DNA from 4 places in the Paenibacillus sp. FSL H8-0282 genome. Region 4 is predicted to be linked to each of the others. Evidence: predicted binding sites of a transcription regulator. Region 4 holds the regulator's gene; each other region holds the start of a gene.
What was found. The regulator Rex, encoded in region 4, represses fermentation and respiration genes when NADH is low (regulators of the CRP and FNR family bind a similar motif). The targets are predictions, from matches to a motif close to TTGTGAAATATTTCACAA.
Positions count from the first base shown of each region.

Region 1: NST94_RS01105 (phosphoketolase family protein) is a predicted target of Rex. The motif match lies at 1,874-1,891, and genes of this name have one in related genera.
Region 2: adhE (bifunctional acetaldehyde-CoA/alcohol dehydrogenase) is a predicted target of Rex. The motif match lies at 1,171-1,188, and genes of this name have one in related genera.
Region 3: NST94_RS03680 (flavocytochrome c) is a predicted target of Rex. The motif match lies at 1,514-1,531, and genes of this name have one in related genera.

Region 1 covers NZ_CP150146.1:231,875-235,437, reverse strand. The annotation lists gene NST94_RS01105 (phosphoketolase family protein) at 1-1,757, opposite strand, end outside; gene NST94_RS01100 (GntR family transcriptional regulator) at 2,050-2,772, opposite strand; gene NST94_RS01095 (hypothetical protein) at 2,860-3,048, opposite strand; gene guaD (guanine deaminase) at 3,360-3,563, shown strand, end outside.
Region 2 covers NZ_CP150146.1:4,896,554-4,900,116, reverse strand. The annotation lists gene NST94_RS21280 (extracellular solute-binding protein) at 1-855, shown strand, start outside; gene adhE (bifunctional acetaldehyde-CoA/alcohol dehydrogenase) at 1,264-3,563, shown strand, end outside.
Region 3 covers NZ_CP150146.1:845,309-848,871, reverse strand. The annotation lists gene NST94_RS03690 (aminoglycoside phosphotransferase family protein) at 1-271, opposite strand, end outside; gene NST94_RS03685 (hypothetical protein) at 372-1,259, opposite strand; gene NST94_RS03680 (flavocytochrome c) at 1,743-3,266, shown strand; gene gnpA (1,3-beta-galactosyl-N-acetylhexosamine phosphorylase) at 3,350-3,563, opposite strand, start outside.
Region 4 covers NZ_CP150146.1:4,622,682-4,626,244, forward strand. The annotation lists gene NST94_RS20005 (amidohydrolase) at 173-1,474, opposite strand; gene NST94_RS20010 (redox-sensing transcriptional repressor Rex) at 1,461-2,114, opposite strand; gene dinG (ATP-dependent DNA helicase DinG) at 2,245-3,563, opposite strand, start outside.

The DNA.
Region 1 (3,563 bases), 2.4 Mb from region 4:
ATCAAGTTAATTTTTTGACGGTCATTTAAGACGGTGTCAAAGACAGCCAGCAAGGAGTTGGCATCAGCCGGCAAATACTCACGGATAAATTCTGGTTTTTTATCAGCCAAGTGACCTAGCAAACCTGGATCTTGGTGAGTGTAACCATTGTGGTCTTGCTGGAATACAGTTGAAGTTGCTACCACATTCAATGATGGAATATCCGCACGCCAGCTTTGATCTGTTGCTTTACGCAGCCATTTGAAATGCTGAGTAATCATCGAATCCACGACACGCAAGAAAGCTTCATAGCTTGCAAAGAAACCATGGCGACCTGTCAATACGTAACCTTCAAGCAAACCTTCTGCCTGATGTTCAGACAATTGGGAATCGATAACACGGCCATAAGAAGCTAGGAATTCGTCATTCGGCTCAATCACTTGATCCAACCATTGACGTTTCGTCACTTCAAAGACAGGTCCCAGACGATTGGACATTGTTTCATCCGGTCCGAAAATTCTGAAATTGCGGTTCTCTTCGTTCAGAGAGATAACATCTTTCATGTATTTACCCAGAACGGCCATATCTTGTGCTATTACTTCACCTGGTTTGGAATTATCAAGTGCGAACTTACGGAAATTCGGTAAGTTTAGATCTTTAATTTGGTTGCCAGCATTAGTAACTGGGTTCATTCCCATACGTCTGTCGCCAGTTGGCAGAATCTCAGCAAGTTCAGCGTTCAGACGACCATTGTCATCAAATAATTCTTCTGGTCTATAGCTGTTCATCCACTCCAATAACGCCGGAGCATGCTTCATATTTTTTTGATCCACTGGAATCGGCACCTGATGGGCACGGAAAGAGTTCTCATTCGGAACACCATCCCATTGCTTTGGACCCGTCCAGCCCTTAGGAGAACGGAAGACCAACATTGGCCAAACCGGACGCGTCAGGTCATTGTTGTCACGTGCATTCTTTTGAATCGCTTCAATTCTTTCAACGATGGTATCAAGCACCTTAGCCATTTCCGGATGCATTAGATCAGGATTTTCGCCTTCAACGAAGAACGGCTCCCAACCCATACCTTTAAAGTATGCAGTAATTTCTTCTTTGGATTGACGAGACAGAATCGTTGGGTTACTGATTTTGAAACCATTTAAGTGCAAGATCGGCAGAACTGCACCATCAGTAACTGGATTGATGAACCGGTTGGAGAACCATGAAGCCGCTAATGGGCCAGTTTCAGCCTCTCCATCACCAATAACAACAGCGGAGATTAAATCTGGATTATCCAGAATTGCACCTACACCATGGGATAGAGAATAACCTAATTCGCCACCTTCGTGGATCGATCCAGGTGTTTCAGGGGCAGCATGGGAAGCAACTCCACCTGGGAAAGAGAATTGTTTGAACAATTTCTTCAGGCCTGGGATATCTTGTGTGATTTCCGGATAAATTTCAGTATAGCTACCATCGAGATAGGAGTTCGAAACCATAACCTGACCGCCATGACCAGGGCCCTCGATGTAGAACATATTCAAATCATATTTAGTAATGACCCGATTCAAATGGGCATAAATAAAGTTCTGGCCTGGAATAGTTCCCCAGTGTCCAATGGGCTTAATCTTTACGTCTGCTTCTTTCAGCGGTTCTCTTAACAACGGATTATCTTTCAAATACAGTTGACCTACAGAGATGTAGTTAGTTGCGCGCCAGTATGCATCAAGCTTCTCTAAATAAGTTTTTGATGAGTAATCAACATCCATGGATAATACCATTTCTTCCACTCCCCAAAATTTTTTCTGTGTCTACATTGCCGTAATTTCTTCCACAAGTACATCATACCGCCGCGAAAAATTAATTCAACCTTTTCAACAAATGATACGGTCCAATTTTGTGAAAATATGAACATAGTATGAAATACAGTGTCAATTGTCTGTAAAAATACGTCAATATTAATATATATGTAAAAATATGGACTGAAGTTTGCGGGGGTATTTGCTCCTTATCCTTCATCTATTTTGCGCAAAACAAAAAAAATAAGACCGAGAAAAATTCCCCAGTCTTACTTTAATGAACGGACACAAAGGTATTAAATTTTAAGTATTTATAGTGGAAGCGCATATGGGAGAATTCAAATGGCGTGCCATTATCTAAAAAGAAAATCCCTTCCATAATGCTTACTGGCTCATTTGCCTGCAAATGCAGCAGCTCTTGATCCGTAGCCTCAGAGGGTTCTGCGGATATCGATAAAAAGGATTTGGTTACCGCCAGATTTCGTGAATCCTCCAAATAATTAAAGATAGATCCTTCAATAATGGTCTGATTTAAATTCTGCACGATTTTGATTGGGATATAACCCGTTTCAATCATAAAGGGTTCATCATCAAAAAGACGTAAGCGAATGATTTTGTAAACAAAATCATGAGGGCCTAAAAACAGATCCCGCTGTAGTTCTTCCGTTGGTGGAATGACCTCAAATTTCAAAACTTTAATCTTTGGCTTCTTCCCATTCATTTGAAAATTGTCGGTGACACCTAAATTAGAGCCTTCGTAGTTAAAAATAGATTCATTTTTTATGTATAAAGGATTTATAAATGTCCCTGAGCCACGCTTTTTAAAAATAATGCCGGCATTTGCCATTTTAGTCAGAGCACTTTTAATAGAACTACGACTCACTTGATAAGTTTCACTAAGCGTTCGTTCATCCGGTAATTTCATATCGGGAAACTGCCCAGCAAAAATTTTCATTTTTAAGTCATCAATAATTTGTTTGTAGACAAACTGTGTCATGAAGTACTCCTTTTCAGGTCGATACAAGTTTTATTTCAATCTTTACTATAACATAATAACCAGACGTTTATAATCTATCCGGCCAGCTTATTTACGTCGGCGATTTGTCATGCGATTGTACATCACTAAACCGGCAATGACCATGCCCAGCGTCCCCATACTACTTGCTGATTCAGCCTGCATACCAAACAAAATGCACAGGTTAGTGACCAAGCTTTTTGTAAGTACAGCAACAATAATTAACATCAACGGGCGCCAAATGTTGTATCTTCTCATCCAGGCAACACTCCTAATCCAATTTTCTCAAACTATTGATCGATTTCATCTATTATATCACAAGATAGTAACCGCATTCATTTCCTATAACCGTAAAGAAATCGAAGCCGATCAGCATTTTTTACTTCCCTCTATCTTTTTCTGTATTCTAGCCTAGCGAACGTGACGTCTATGCGTCATATTCGCTTTCAATTCCTCAGCTCCTCCTATCCGTCAATTACGCCTTTATTCGACTTTTGGTCTGGACTTATCCTTTTTCACGGATTATAATAACGAATGCACACCAAAAGACGAACATTAAGGCGGAAATCATGAGAAATTATATGCAAATATTCCTAGGCACTTCATTTTCTAGCCTATCCCCAAAAGAAATTCAAATTTTAAAGGATCATCTCTTCTGTATCAATTCGGATGGGATGATAGAAATGATCGTTGCACCGGAGCACCCCGACTATCAACCCTTGCTTGATGCTTATCAAGGTCAGGACAATTTTCATGTATTAGCCGAAGGCCAG
Region 2 (3,563 bases), 270 kb from region 4:
GATGATATGCTGAATACCGCGAAAGGCGTAGCTGATACCAAAAAAGGGATTTCCGGTATTGCTCCAATGGGTAAAGGGAATGAAGCAGGCTGGAACTGGACCAACTTCCTGTTCGAAGCTGGCGGTGAAATTCAGAAGATTGAAGGCGGTAAGGTTGTAGCTACTTTTAATTCTGAGGCTGGGATTAAAGCGCTGGATTTCTACAAGAAACTTAGATGGGAAGCAAACGCGATTCCTCAGGACTGGGCACTGGGCTGGGGCGATGCTGTAGGCGCATTCCAACAAAGTCGTACAGCAATGGTAATGGCTGGTTCTGACGGTGTTATTGAGCAAGCGTTGAATCAAGGCGGTCTGAAACCAGAAGATGTACTTACGTATCCAATGCCTGCGATGGAAAAAGGCGGAAAACACACTGGGGTACTTGGTGGTGACTACCTTGTAATCAATCCAAATGCAACACCAGACGAGCAAGAAATGGCATTCCGTTATATTACATTTGATTACTTCTCCGATAAAGGTCTAGAAGCACTGGATGCAGTTCTGCAACAACGTACAACGGATGGCAAATACTTTATTCCGCCGCTCTTAGATTACTATTCTGCAGATTCTGACTTCGGCAAGAAAACAAAAGCTGTGTATGATAAATATACAAATGTATATCAATACAGCCCTGATATTTTAGGCTTGCTGGACGGTAAACCGGAAGCGCAATACAATACACAGGACTACTACGCAACCATGTCCAATGTAATACAAGAGCTGTTCTCCAAAAAAGGAACAGATTCCAAGACACAGCTTGAAGCTGCTGCCAAAACAGTGCAAGAGAAATTCTTCGATACAATTAAAGTAGAATAGGCAAGGAAGAACAGAACCGGCTCCTTTAGGAGTCGGTTTTTTTATGTTTATATTATTGATATTTTTATAAATCAACACGACAGATGGCTTCCGACTATTTTTTAGAGGGTCATGAGAAAAATAGAGTGTCAACAAAATTAGATTTGCATTTTTAAAATATTTTTGCGAGCGGAAAGGTAGAAAATGGGTAGCGGTTCTTGTCTTTTTAAACATAAAATTTAGATTTAAGGAATAACACAGCATAAATAATGGTAAAAAACCTATAATATGATCGAATGAAAGCGCTTTGAAAACAAATCAAAAAAACTTTATACTTTGTGAAAGATTTCACTATACAAGGTGGAAATGATGTGATAAGATAAATGTGTAGAGAAAAACAACCTAAAAATTGACAGGAGGACGAGGGAGATGGCAGTTAAGAACGAAGTCGCCGCCCAAGTTAAACAAACTACCGCTGAAGAGTATATTCAGACTTTGGTGGATAAAGCGAAAAAAGCACATGAGGCATTCATGGCGCTGGATCAAGAGCAAGTTGACACAATCGTTCATGCAATGGCGTTGGCTGGACTCGACAAACATATGTACCTCGCTAAATTGGCTGTAGAAGAAACTGGCCGCGGGGTTTACGAAGACAAAATTACTAAAAACATCTTCTCGACAGAATATATCTGGCACGGAATTAAATACGATAAAACAGTAGGCGTTATTGAAGACAATGCTTATGAGAGCTTCCAAAAAATTGCTGAGCCCGTCGGAATTGTAATGGGTATCACACCGGTAACCAACCCTACATCCACCACGATGTTTAAAGCGTTGATTTCGATTAAGACACGGAACCCTATTATATTCGGTTTCCACCCATCTGCGCAAGAGTGTAGTGCAGCAGCTGCTAGAATTCTTCATGATGCGGCTGTAAAAGCTGGCGCACCTGAGAATTGTATCCAATGGATTGAAATGCCAACGATGGACAAAACAAACGCTTTGATGAACAACCCTGACGTTGCACTTATTCTTGCAACAGGCGGTTCTGCAATGGTAAAAGCAGCTTATAGCTGTGGTAAACCAGCTCTTGGCGTAGGTCCTGGTAACGTACCTGCATTCATCGAAAAGAGCGCGGATATCGATCAAGCCGTAACGGACATCATTCTTTCCAAAACATTTGATAATGGTATGATCTGTGCTTCCGAGCAAGCTGTTATTATCGAAGAACCAATCTTCGATCAAGTGAAAAAGAAAATGATCGCTAATGGCTGCTACTTTGTTAACAAAGAAGAAGCTGCCAAACTGACTAGCGGCGCTATGAACGTTGATAAATGTGCAGTTAACCCAGCAATCGTTGGACAATCCGCAGTGAAAATTGCTGAAATGTGCGGCATTCAAGTTCCTGCCGGCACTAAGATTCTGGTAGCAGAACTTGAAGGTGTAGGCACTAAATATCCATTGTCCGCTGAAAAATTGAGTCCTGTGCTTGCTTGCTACAAAGTTAAAAACGCAGATCAAGGTATTGAACGCGCAGCACAAGTTGTTGAATTTGGTGGTATGGGCCATAGTTCGGCTATCCACTCCAACAACGAAGAAGTAATCATGAAGTTCTCCAACCGTCTGCAAACAGGACGTATTCTTGTTAACTCGCCTTCCACTCATGGTGCGATCGGCGATATCTATAACACTAACATCCCTTCGTTGACGCTGGGCTGCGGATCTTATGGTCGTAACTCCGTGTCGCAAAACGTTACAGCAATCAATTTGATCAACGTGAAAAGGGTGAATCGTCGTACCGTGAATATGCAATGGTTTAAAGTACCTGACAAGATCTATTTCGAAAAAGGCGCTACTCAGTACCTGACCAAAATGCCTGATATCACACGTGTCGCAATTATCACTGACCCAATGATGGTTAAGCTTGGATATGTTGAGAGAGTTGAACATTACCTGCGTCAACGCCAAACTCCTGTAGCGATCGAAGTGTTCTCGGAAGTTGAACCAGATCCATCGACAACTACAGTTGAAAAAGGTACAGCAATGATGAACAGATTCCAACCGGACTGCATCATCGCACTTGGCGGTGGTTCCCCAATGGATGCTGCAAAAGGAATGTGGTTATTCTATGAACATCCAGACGCTGACTTTAACGGTCTGAAACAAAAATTCATGGATATCCGTAAACGGGTTTACAAATTCCCTAAACTTGGAAACAAAGCTAAGTTTGTAGCGATTCCAACTACTTCGGGTACGGGTTCGGAAGTAACATCTTTCGCAGTTATTACCGATAAAACAACTGAACAACACACTAAATATCCTTTGGCTGACTACGAGCTAACTCCAGACGTAGCTATCATTGATCCAGAGTTCGTATATAGCTTGCCAAAAACTGCTGTAGCTGATACAGGTATGGACGTATTGACACATGCCATCGAAGCTTATGTATCTGTTATGGCGAGTGACTACACGGATGGTCTGGCAATTAAAGCAATCCAATTGGTATTCCAATACCTTGAAAAATCGGCTCTTGAAGGCGACAGAGTTGCCCGTGAAAAAATGCATAACGCATCAACACTTGCTGGTATGGCCTTTGCTAATGCTTTCCTGGGTATTAACCACAGCTTGGCGCATAAATGGGGCGGTCAATATCACACTGCTCACGGTCGTACTAATGCGATCCTTATGCCACACGTTATTCGTTACAATGCTAAGAAACCTACGAAGTT
Region 3 (3,563 bases), 3.0 Mb from region 4:
TATGAATAGGGGTTCCGTCAAAACTTGTTAACAACACCTTATGTCCCTCCGGATTGATTCCCCAGCCCACTGGTTTAGAGACGGCTACTCCTCGTTCGGATAGAACATCCAATAAACGATATTGAAACTGGACATCCGGTCTGGATTCCTTATTCCATGTTTTCAGTACATAGCTCTCTTGATCAGAATTAATCCTCATGACCTCAGCTTCAAATCCTTGATCCATTGTATGCGCAGTTAAGCTGTCTTCCTGATTTAATAAGTCGTTCATGATTTCGTTGTGCTCTAGCCAATTTATGATAGATATAGGAGTTTTCAAAAATGGGTTCTTCCTTTCGGAGTCAGCTACAACAGATTAACGCAACTCAAAATTACAAATAACATAAAATAGATTGTTCTATCCAGTACATAAATACAGTATCCGGGCTTTTCTTTTCAAACTTTTTCATTTTTAAATACATGTCCATTCCATCAGAAACATCATGCCATAAATCCGTAAATACAAAATCATATTTTTCCTTAGACATATGTTGTTCTGCATATTCGAAAGCATCTGCTTGGATAAGCCTGATCTTGTGAGCATTACTGAATTGTGGCAGTACATATTTATTAAATAAATCAATGACATCTTGATTTTTTTCAACAACCGTTATGCTTTCAACATTAACTTTTTCAGAAACCATATAAGCATAATAGCCAAGTCCAAGCCCAAATGTAAGAACATTCCCAAACGCTTTATCAACAGCTTCTTTCATTGTTTCTATTTCATTTGGTGTGATCGTCATCCATATTCTTTCATTCTCCAAGACAGCCGGGAACATGAATTCAGTTTGAAAAAAACCAACCTGAGGAATTTGTCTTCCCTCTTCTGTCCGGATGATATCATTGCAAACAAAACCTTCAAAAGGTTTATATTTTTCATATTTTAATTCACTATTATTAATCTTTATAGTAGGTATCTTGATATTTTTATAATATGGATTGTCATAATATTCATTTGCATCAAGCTTATGAAGCATATTGCTAAAATATTGGTTGAACAATTCCTTATCATCAACATTATCAACCGTATCCATCCCAAAAGCAGCAGCCAGCATTAAACCAAAAGCGTATTCATAAGATACACCACAGTTTACGATTTCTTCAATTTCTTCTTTGTTAATAAAGTCGGGGGTATTATTCAAATAGCGGCTTAGTAAAGCAAATACTTTATAGTTATCTTCTTTTACTGTTTCTTTTATTACATTATTAAATTCCATATTCTCACCTATTAATTAGAATTTGTTTCTATGTCTCATGTTAGTCTTTCCGGATTGACTAGTAGGCAATACTCTCATTTTACCATTTAAAAATCCAGAAGAACAAAAACCGCTTTACTAATCCGTGACAGTTACCACTTCTACAGTGAGAAAATCTCACGCCAAATCTTCTAGTTATATGGTTTATGGTCCATTTTCCGCCTAATCTGCTCAATATTTCGTTACCCTATGTTAGAATAGACGACTTGTATAATTTGTGAAAACTTTCACTAATAGTCATGATTGATGGTATACTTAATAAGAAGATGAACTAAAGAGAATAACGATGGAAACTGTGGACGTAACCGTAGAAGATTTGAAGTTAGGAGTATAACAGCGACGCGCGCGCTTCTCCACTTCCAACTCCCTCTGATACTTCCTTTCTTTTTTGTCGGGTTCTTTTGGTACATCTTAATAGAGAAATATAAAAGTGGAGGGTTAACAATGAAAAAGAAAGCAGCTGGTGCTCTGAGTCTCGTCCTCTCTGTCATGCTCGTTACCGCAGGTTGCGGTAATGGAAACGACAAGGTGAACGAGAGCAAGAGTAATAACAACGAGAAAAAAGAAGTTGAAGCCGTCTCCGGGGCATCTGAAGCAAGCTACACACCATTCGATCAATTAAAAGATAAATATGATATCATCATTGTCGGTGCGGGTGGTGCGGGAATGTCCGCGGCGCTTGAGGCCAAAGAGAAAGGCATGAACCCTGTTATTTTGGAAAAAATGCCGGTTGCCGGCGGGAACACAACCAAATCCTCTTCGGGAATGAACGCTTCTGAAACGAAATTCCAAAAAGAACAAAACATTGAAGACAGCAATGATTTATTTTATGAAGAGTCATTAAAAGGTGGCCATGACACTAACGACAAAGAAATGCTTCGTTTCTTCGTTGATAATTCCGCGAGTGCGATCGATTGGCTGGATTCCATCGGAATCCGCTTGAACAATATCACCATTACAGGCGGCATGAACGAAAAACGTACACACCGTCCTGAAGATGGCTCTGCTGTGGGACAATACCTTGTCAAAGGTTTAGTGAAAAACGTACAAGAGAAAGAAATCCCTCTTTTCGTGAATGCTGATGTCAAAGAAATCACTGAAAAAGATGGCAAAGTAAATGGCGTCAAGGTCCTCTTTAACCAAACAGAGGAAAAAACAATTACGGCAGATGCTGTCGTTGTAACCACTGGCGGATTCGGTGCCAATATGGATTTGATCTCCGAAGTAAGACCTGACTTGGAAGGCTACGTTACTACTAACCAAATCGGCAGTACCGGAGACGGCATCAAGATGATTGAGAAACTCGGCGGCACAACCGTCGATATGGATCAAATCCAAGTTCACCCGACTGTGCAGCAAGAAAAATCCTACCTCATCGGCGAAGCTGTTCGTGGGGAAGGCGCTATCCTTGTTTCCAGTGAAGGTACACGGTTCACCAATGAATTGGATACCCGTGATAAAGTAACAGCTTCCATCAATACACTACCTGAAAAAGCAGCTACGCTGGTCTTTGATTCCGGTGTTAAATCCCGTGTGAAGGCTGTTGAACAATATGACAAAATGGGCTTCGTGATTCAGGCGGATTCCATCGAAGCTTTGGCCAAAGAAATCGGTGTTCCAGAGGATAAGCTGGCAACAACGCTTGATACTTGGAACAGCGCCGTTAAGAATAAAAAGGATGCCGAATTTGGCAGAACTACAGGAATGGACAATGACCTGTCCACTGGTCCTTTCTACGCTATTAAAATTGCTCCTGGGATTCACTACACCATGGGTGGCGTGAAGATCAATACGAACACAGAGGTTCTAAATAAAGATGGTGAAGCTATCGCTGGTCTGTTTGCGGCAGGCGAAGTTACAGGCGGCTTACACGGACAAAACCGGATTGGCGGCAACTCTGTTGCAGAAATCATTATTTTTGGTCGTCAAGCCGGGATCAAATCTGCTGAATTCATAAAAGCAAAATAAGTAGATAACAGATACTATAGGCCTCACAGCAAAAAGCTCAAGCATCGGCAAGTTAGCCGCTGGCTTGAGCTTTTTTAATGGGATTAATCGCCAATAGTTCGGATAATAGTATCAAACGGATCTAATTCCAGGGTTTGTTGTCCATATTCCGTATCAATCGTAGTTTTTTGAAGCTGGTCGCTATTGTTAATCACGACGAGTATTTTACTTTCTGGATAATAAGCACACTCTGTATATAAATTATCCGTAATGTACTTTGTTTCCTTTAACTCATTCCCGGCATAACGAATCACATTT
Region 4 (3,563 bases):
GGTACAGCTCCCTTTCTAGTAATATATCTTTTTTGATTATATAACACACCCGCGTGTTTATCCAAAATTTCATAATTTTCTAGCTTTCCCAGTCTTAAAAATGCACAAAAGGCCGCAACTTTTGCTAAAAGCAAAAAGTCACAGCCTATTATTTATTCGTTATTCTCCAGACTTAACGCTTCAATAAACCTTCGAAGGCTTCTTGCGCTTTACGCCGGATAGCTTCCTCATCCAGGGTTAAGCATTGTCCATGCTTGATGACCTGTTTACCATTCACCCACACATGCTCAACATCCTTAGCGCTAGCAGAGTAAACTGCATGAGACAACAGATCTGTGTGTGGCAGCAAATGCGGCTGATCGATATCAATAGCAATGAAATCAGCTTTCATCCCTACAGCAAGTCTGCCTACATTATTTAAAAAGATGGACTGCGCGCCATATTCTGTAGCCATACGCAGAGCTTCTGGAGCAGGGACAGCCGTTGGATCACCGCTGACACCCTTATGAATGAGAGCTGCAAGCCGCATCTCTTCAAACATATCCAAGTTATTGTTACTTGCCGCGCCATCCGTGCCAAGAGACACCTTCACACCAGCTTTTAGAAGATCAGTAACCCGAGCCACTCCGCTAGCCAGCTTCAAATTACTGCCCGGATTATGAGATACACCCACATTATGGCGAGCCAAGATCTCAATCTCTTCATCATTTAAATGAACACCATGTGCAACTATCGAGGGACGTGTGAACATTCCAAGCTTCTCTAAGTGAGCTACAGGACGTAACCCGTAATCCGCCACATTTTGTTCCACTTCACGTTTCGTTTCGGACATATGCGTATGCATCGGTAAATCCAGATCATGCGCTGCCTGCACGAACTTAACCAGGAAGTCCGGAGGGCAAGTATAAGGGGCGTGTGGCGAGATCATAGTAGTAATTCTACCGTCAGCCTTTCCATGCCAGTTACGGGCAAAAGAAATCGCTTCCGCAAGCTTGTGATTCTGTACATCCTCTGGACATAACCCGATCACACCACGCATCAATACGGAACGGATACCTGATAACTCAGCTACCTCGGCTACTCGGTCCATATGATCATACATATCGAGGAAGGTCGTAGTTCCACCCTTCAGCATTTCCAATACAGATAAGGAGGTTCCCCAGTATACATCATCACCGGTGAACTTTTCCTCCATCGGCCACATTTTCTCCTGAAGCCACACTTGTAGCGCTAAATCATCTCCATATCCACGCAGCAAAGACATCGCCGCATGACCATGTGTGTTTACAAGTCCAGGCATGAACAGCAGACGGCTGCCATCAACCACTTGCACTCCAGCTTCCATCTGAGGCTCTTCTTTTCCTATGTAAGTGATTAAATCATCTTCAATAGTCATATATCCACTCAGAACCGGCTCATCCGTTTCCGGAGTCAGAAAATACCCGCCCTTAATTATCGTTTTATTGTTGTTCATGTTCACTTTCTTCCTTTCCATCCCGCAAGTAATAAGCAAGACTTTGCAGATCAGTTGTAAAATCAGCTGCATGCACCCGGATATTCGGTGGTGTCTTCAGAATCACAGGGGCAAAGTTCAAAATCGCTTCAATCCCAGAAGAAATGAGGATATCTGCTACATTTTGAGCTTCTGAATCAGGTACGGTAATAATGGCAATGCGAATACCTTGCTCACGAATTGTGCTGCCTAGTTCATCCATCGGTTGCACAGTAAGGGAGTTGATCTTACGTCCAACCTTAGGAGCGTACGAATCAAATATAGCCGTGATTTTCATAGTATCTTTGAGATATGCATTGTAATTAGACAAGGCATGTCCGAGATTACCTGCTCCAACTAAAGCTACATTAAGCTGTTGATCCAGCTTCAGGATATGACGGATTTTCTCAATAAGATACGTTACATCATAGCCGATACCTTTTCTGCCGAAGTCACCAAAATATGCTAAATCCTTACGAATCTGTGCGGGATTAAGATCAAGCTTTTGCCCAAGTTCCTGAGAGGAAACTGTTAATATTTCGCGATTCTGGAGATCATTCAAAAAACGCAAGTACACAGGCAGTCTGCGAACAACGGCTTCTGATATTTTATCCGATTTCATATTTTCCCTCCTAAAAATAGTAATGTTCTTGTGAAAATCCATATTCAAACGTCTACCTCTCCTTATTAAGGACGGTACTGTAACACACCGCCCTTAAGGATAAGGAGGAGCTAAACTGAAGACGAGCGTTTTAAGAAGCGCCGCCATCCTCTAGCCATTCCGCTATGCGAGGGACCATTTGATCAGTAAGCATATGCTCCATTTTGGGACCAGGCAATGAATAAAGGAAATACTTCCCGTAATGAGATTCAATAACCCTCGTATCATAAACAATAACTATTCCGCGATCCTGCGCCGTGCGAACCAGTCTTCCGAATCCCTGCTTAAAACGAATAACCGCTTGAGGAACAGATAATTTCATGAACGGATTCTTCTTCTGGGCCTGCAATAACTCAGACTTCGCTTCCGCCAACGGGTGATTCGGTGGTTGAAACGGAAGTCTCACGATGGCCAGGCAAGTCAGTGCTTCACCTGGAATATCTACACCTTCCCAGAAGCTGCTCGTCCCCAGCAATACGGATGCTGCACTGTCCTGAAAGCGGCGGATCAGCTTGCTCCGGCTGCCACCTTCCACGCCTTGACCAAGCACCGTAATCTCTTGTGAGGCCAAAGCCTCTTTAAGCGGATCATATACCTGACGCAGCATTTTATAAGAAGTAAACAGAACCAGCATCCGCCCACGTGTTGTTTTAGCAGCTTCCGATAATGACTGTACGAGTGTATCGACAAATCGAGCATCGCCCACACTCCCCTTCACACTAGGAAAATCACGCGGTATAACTAGCAGTGCCTGCTCGCGATACTTAAAGGGAGATGGAAGGAGTGAGGTCATTAGACGTCCCTCTTCTACAGCTTCGTTAAGTCCGAGATTATCAATCATAAATTGAAAAGATTTATCTACAGATAGCGTCGCCGAGGTAAGCACGATGCTTTTTTTCTTATCGAAGAACAACTCTTTAAGCTGGCTGCTAACATCCACAGGGACGGCATACAGCTGTAGGGATTTGCTGCGGTAATTTCCATTTGCCTCCAGCCAATATACTACATTATCGTCATTCAGCCCCATAAAGAATCTTACTTGCTCACGTATGGAAGCCAAATCTTTAAATAAACCGCTAATATCAGTAACAAGGCTGTCTGCTGAGGATTGGCTTTCCTGGTCACGCATCTCGTTAAGCATTTTATCACCCTTACGGATGATGTCGCTTAACGTCAGATTCATAGTGTTCTCTAGCGCAACCAATTCATCCCAATCCTTCGGCTTACGGGCGGGAAGCAACCGCATAACCAGTTGTCCCGCTTCTCCTGCCCCTGCATCACTGCGTTCCGGCAATAGGCTGAACAGCTTGTCGCTGAGTGCATCCCAGGTTTCTTTGACGGTAAGCAGATCCGGGTAGATCCGATCGATGACTCCGCTCCATTCTGAAGCCTCTTCACTGCCTGACGACT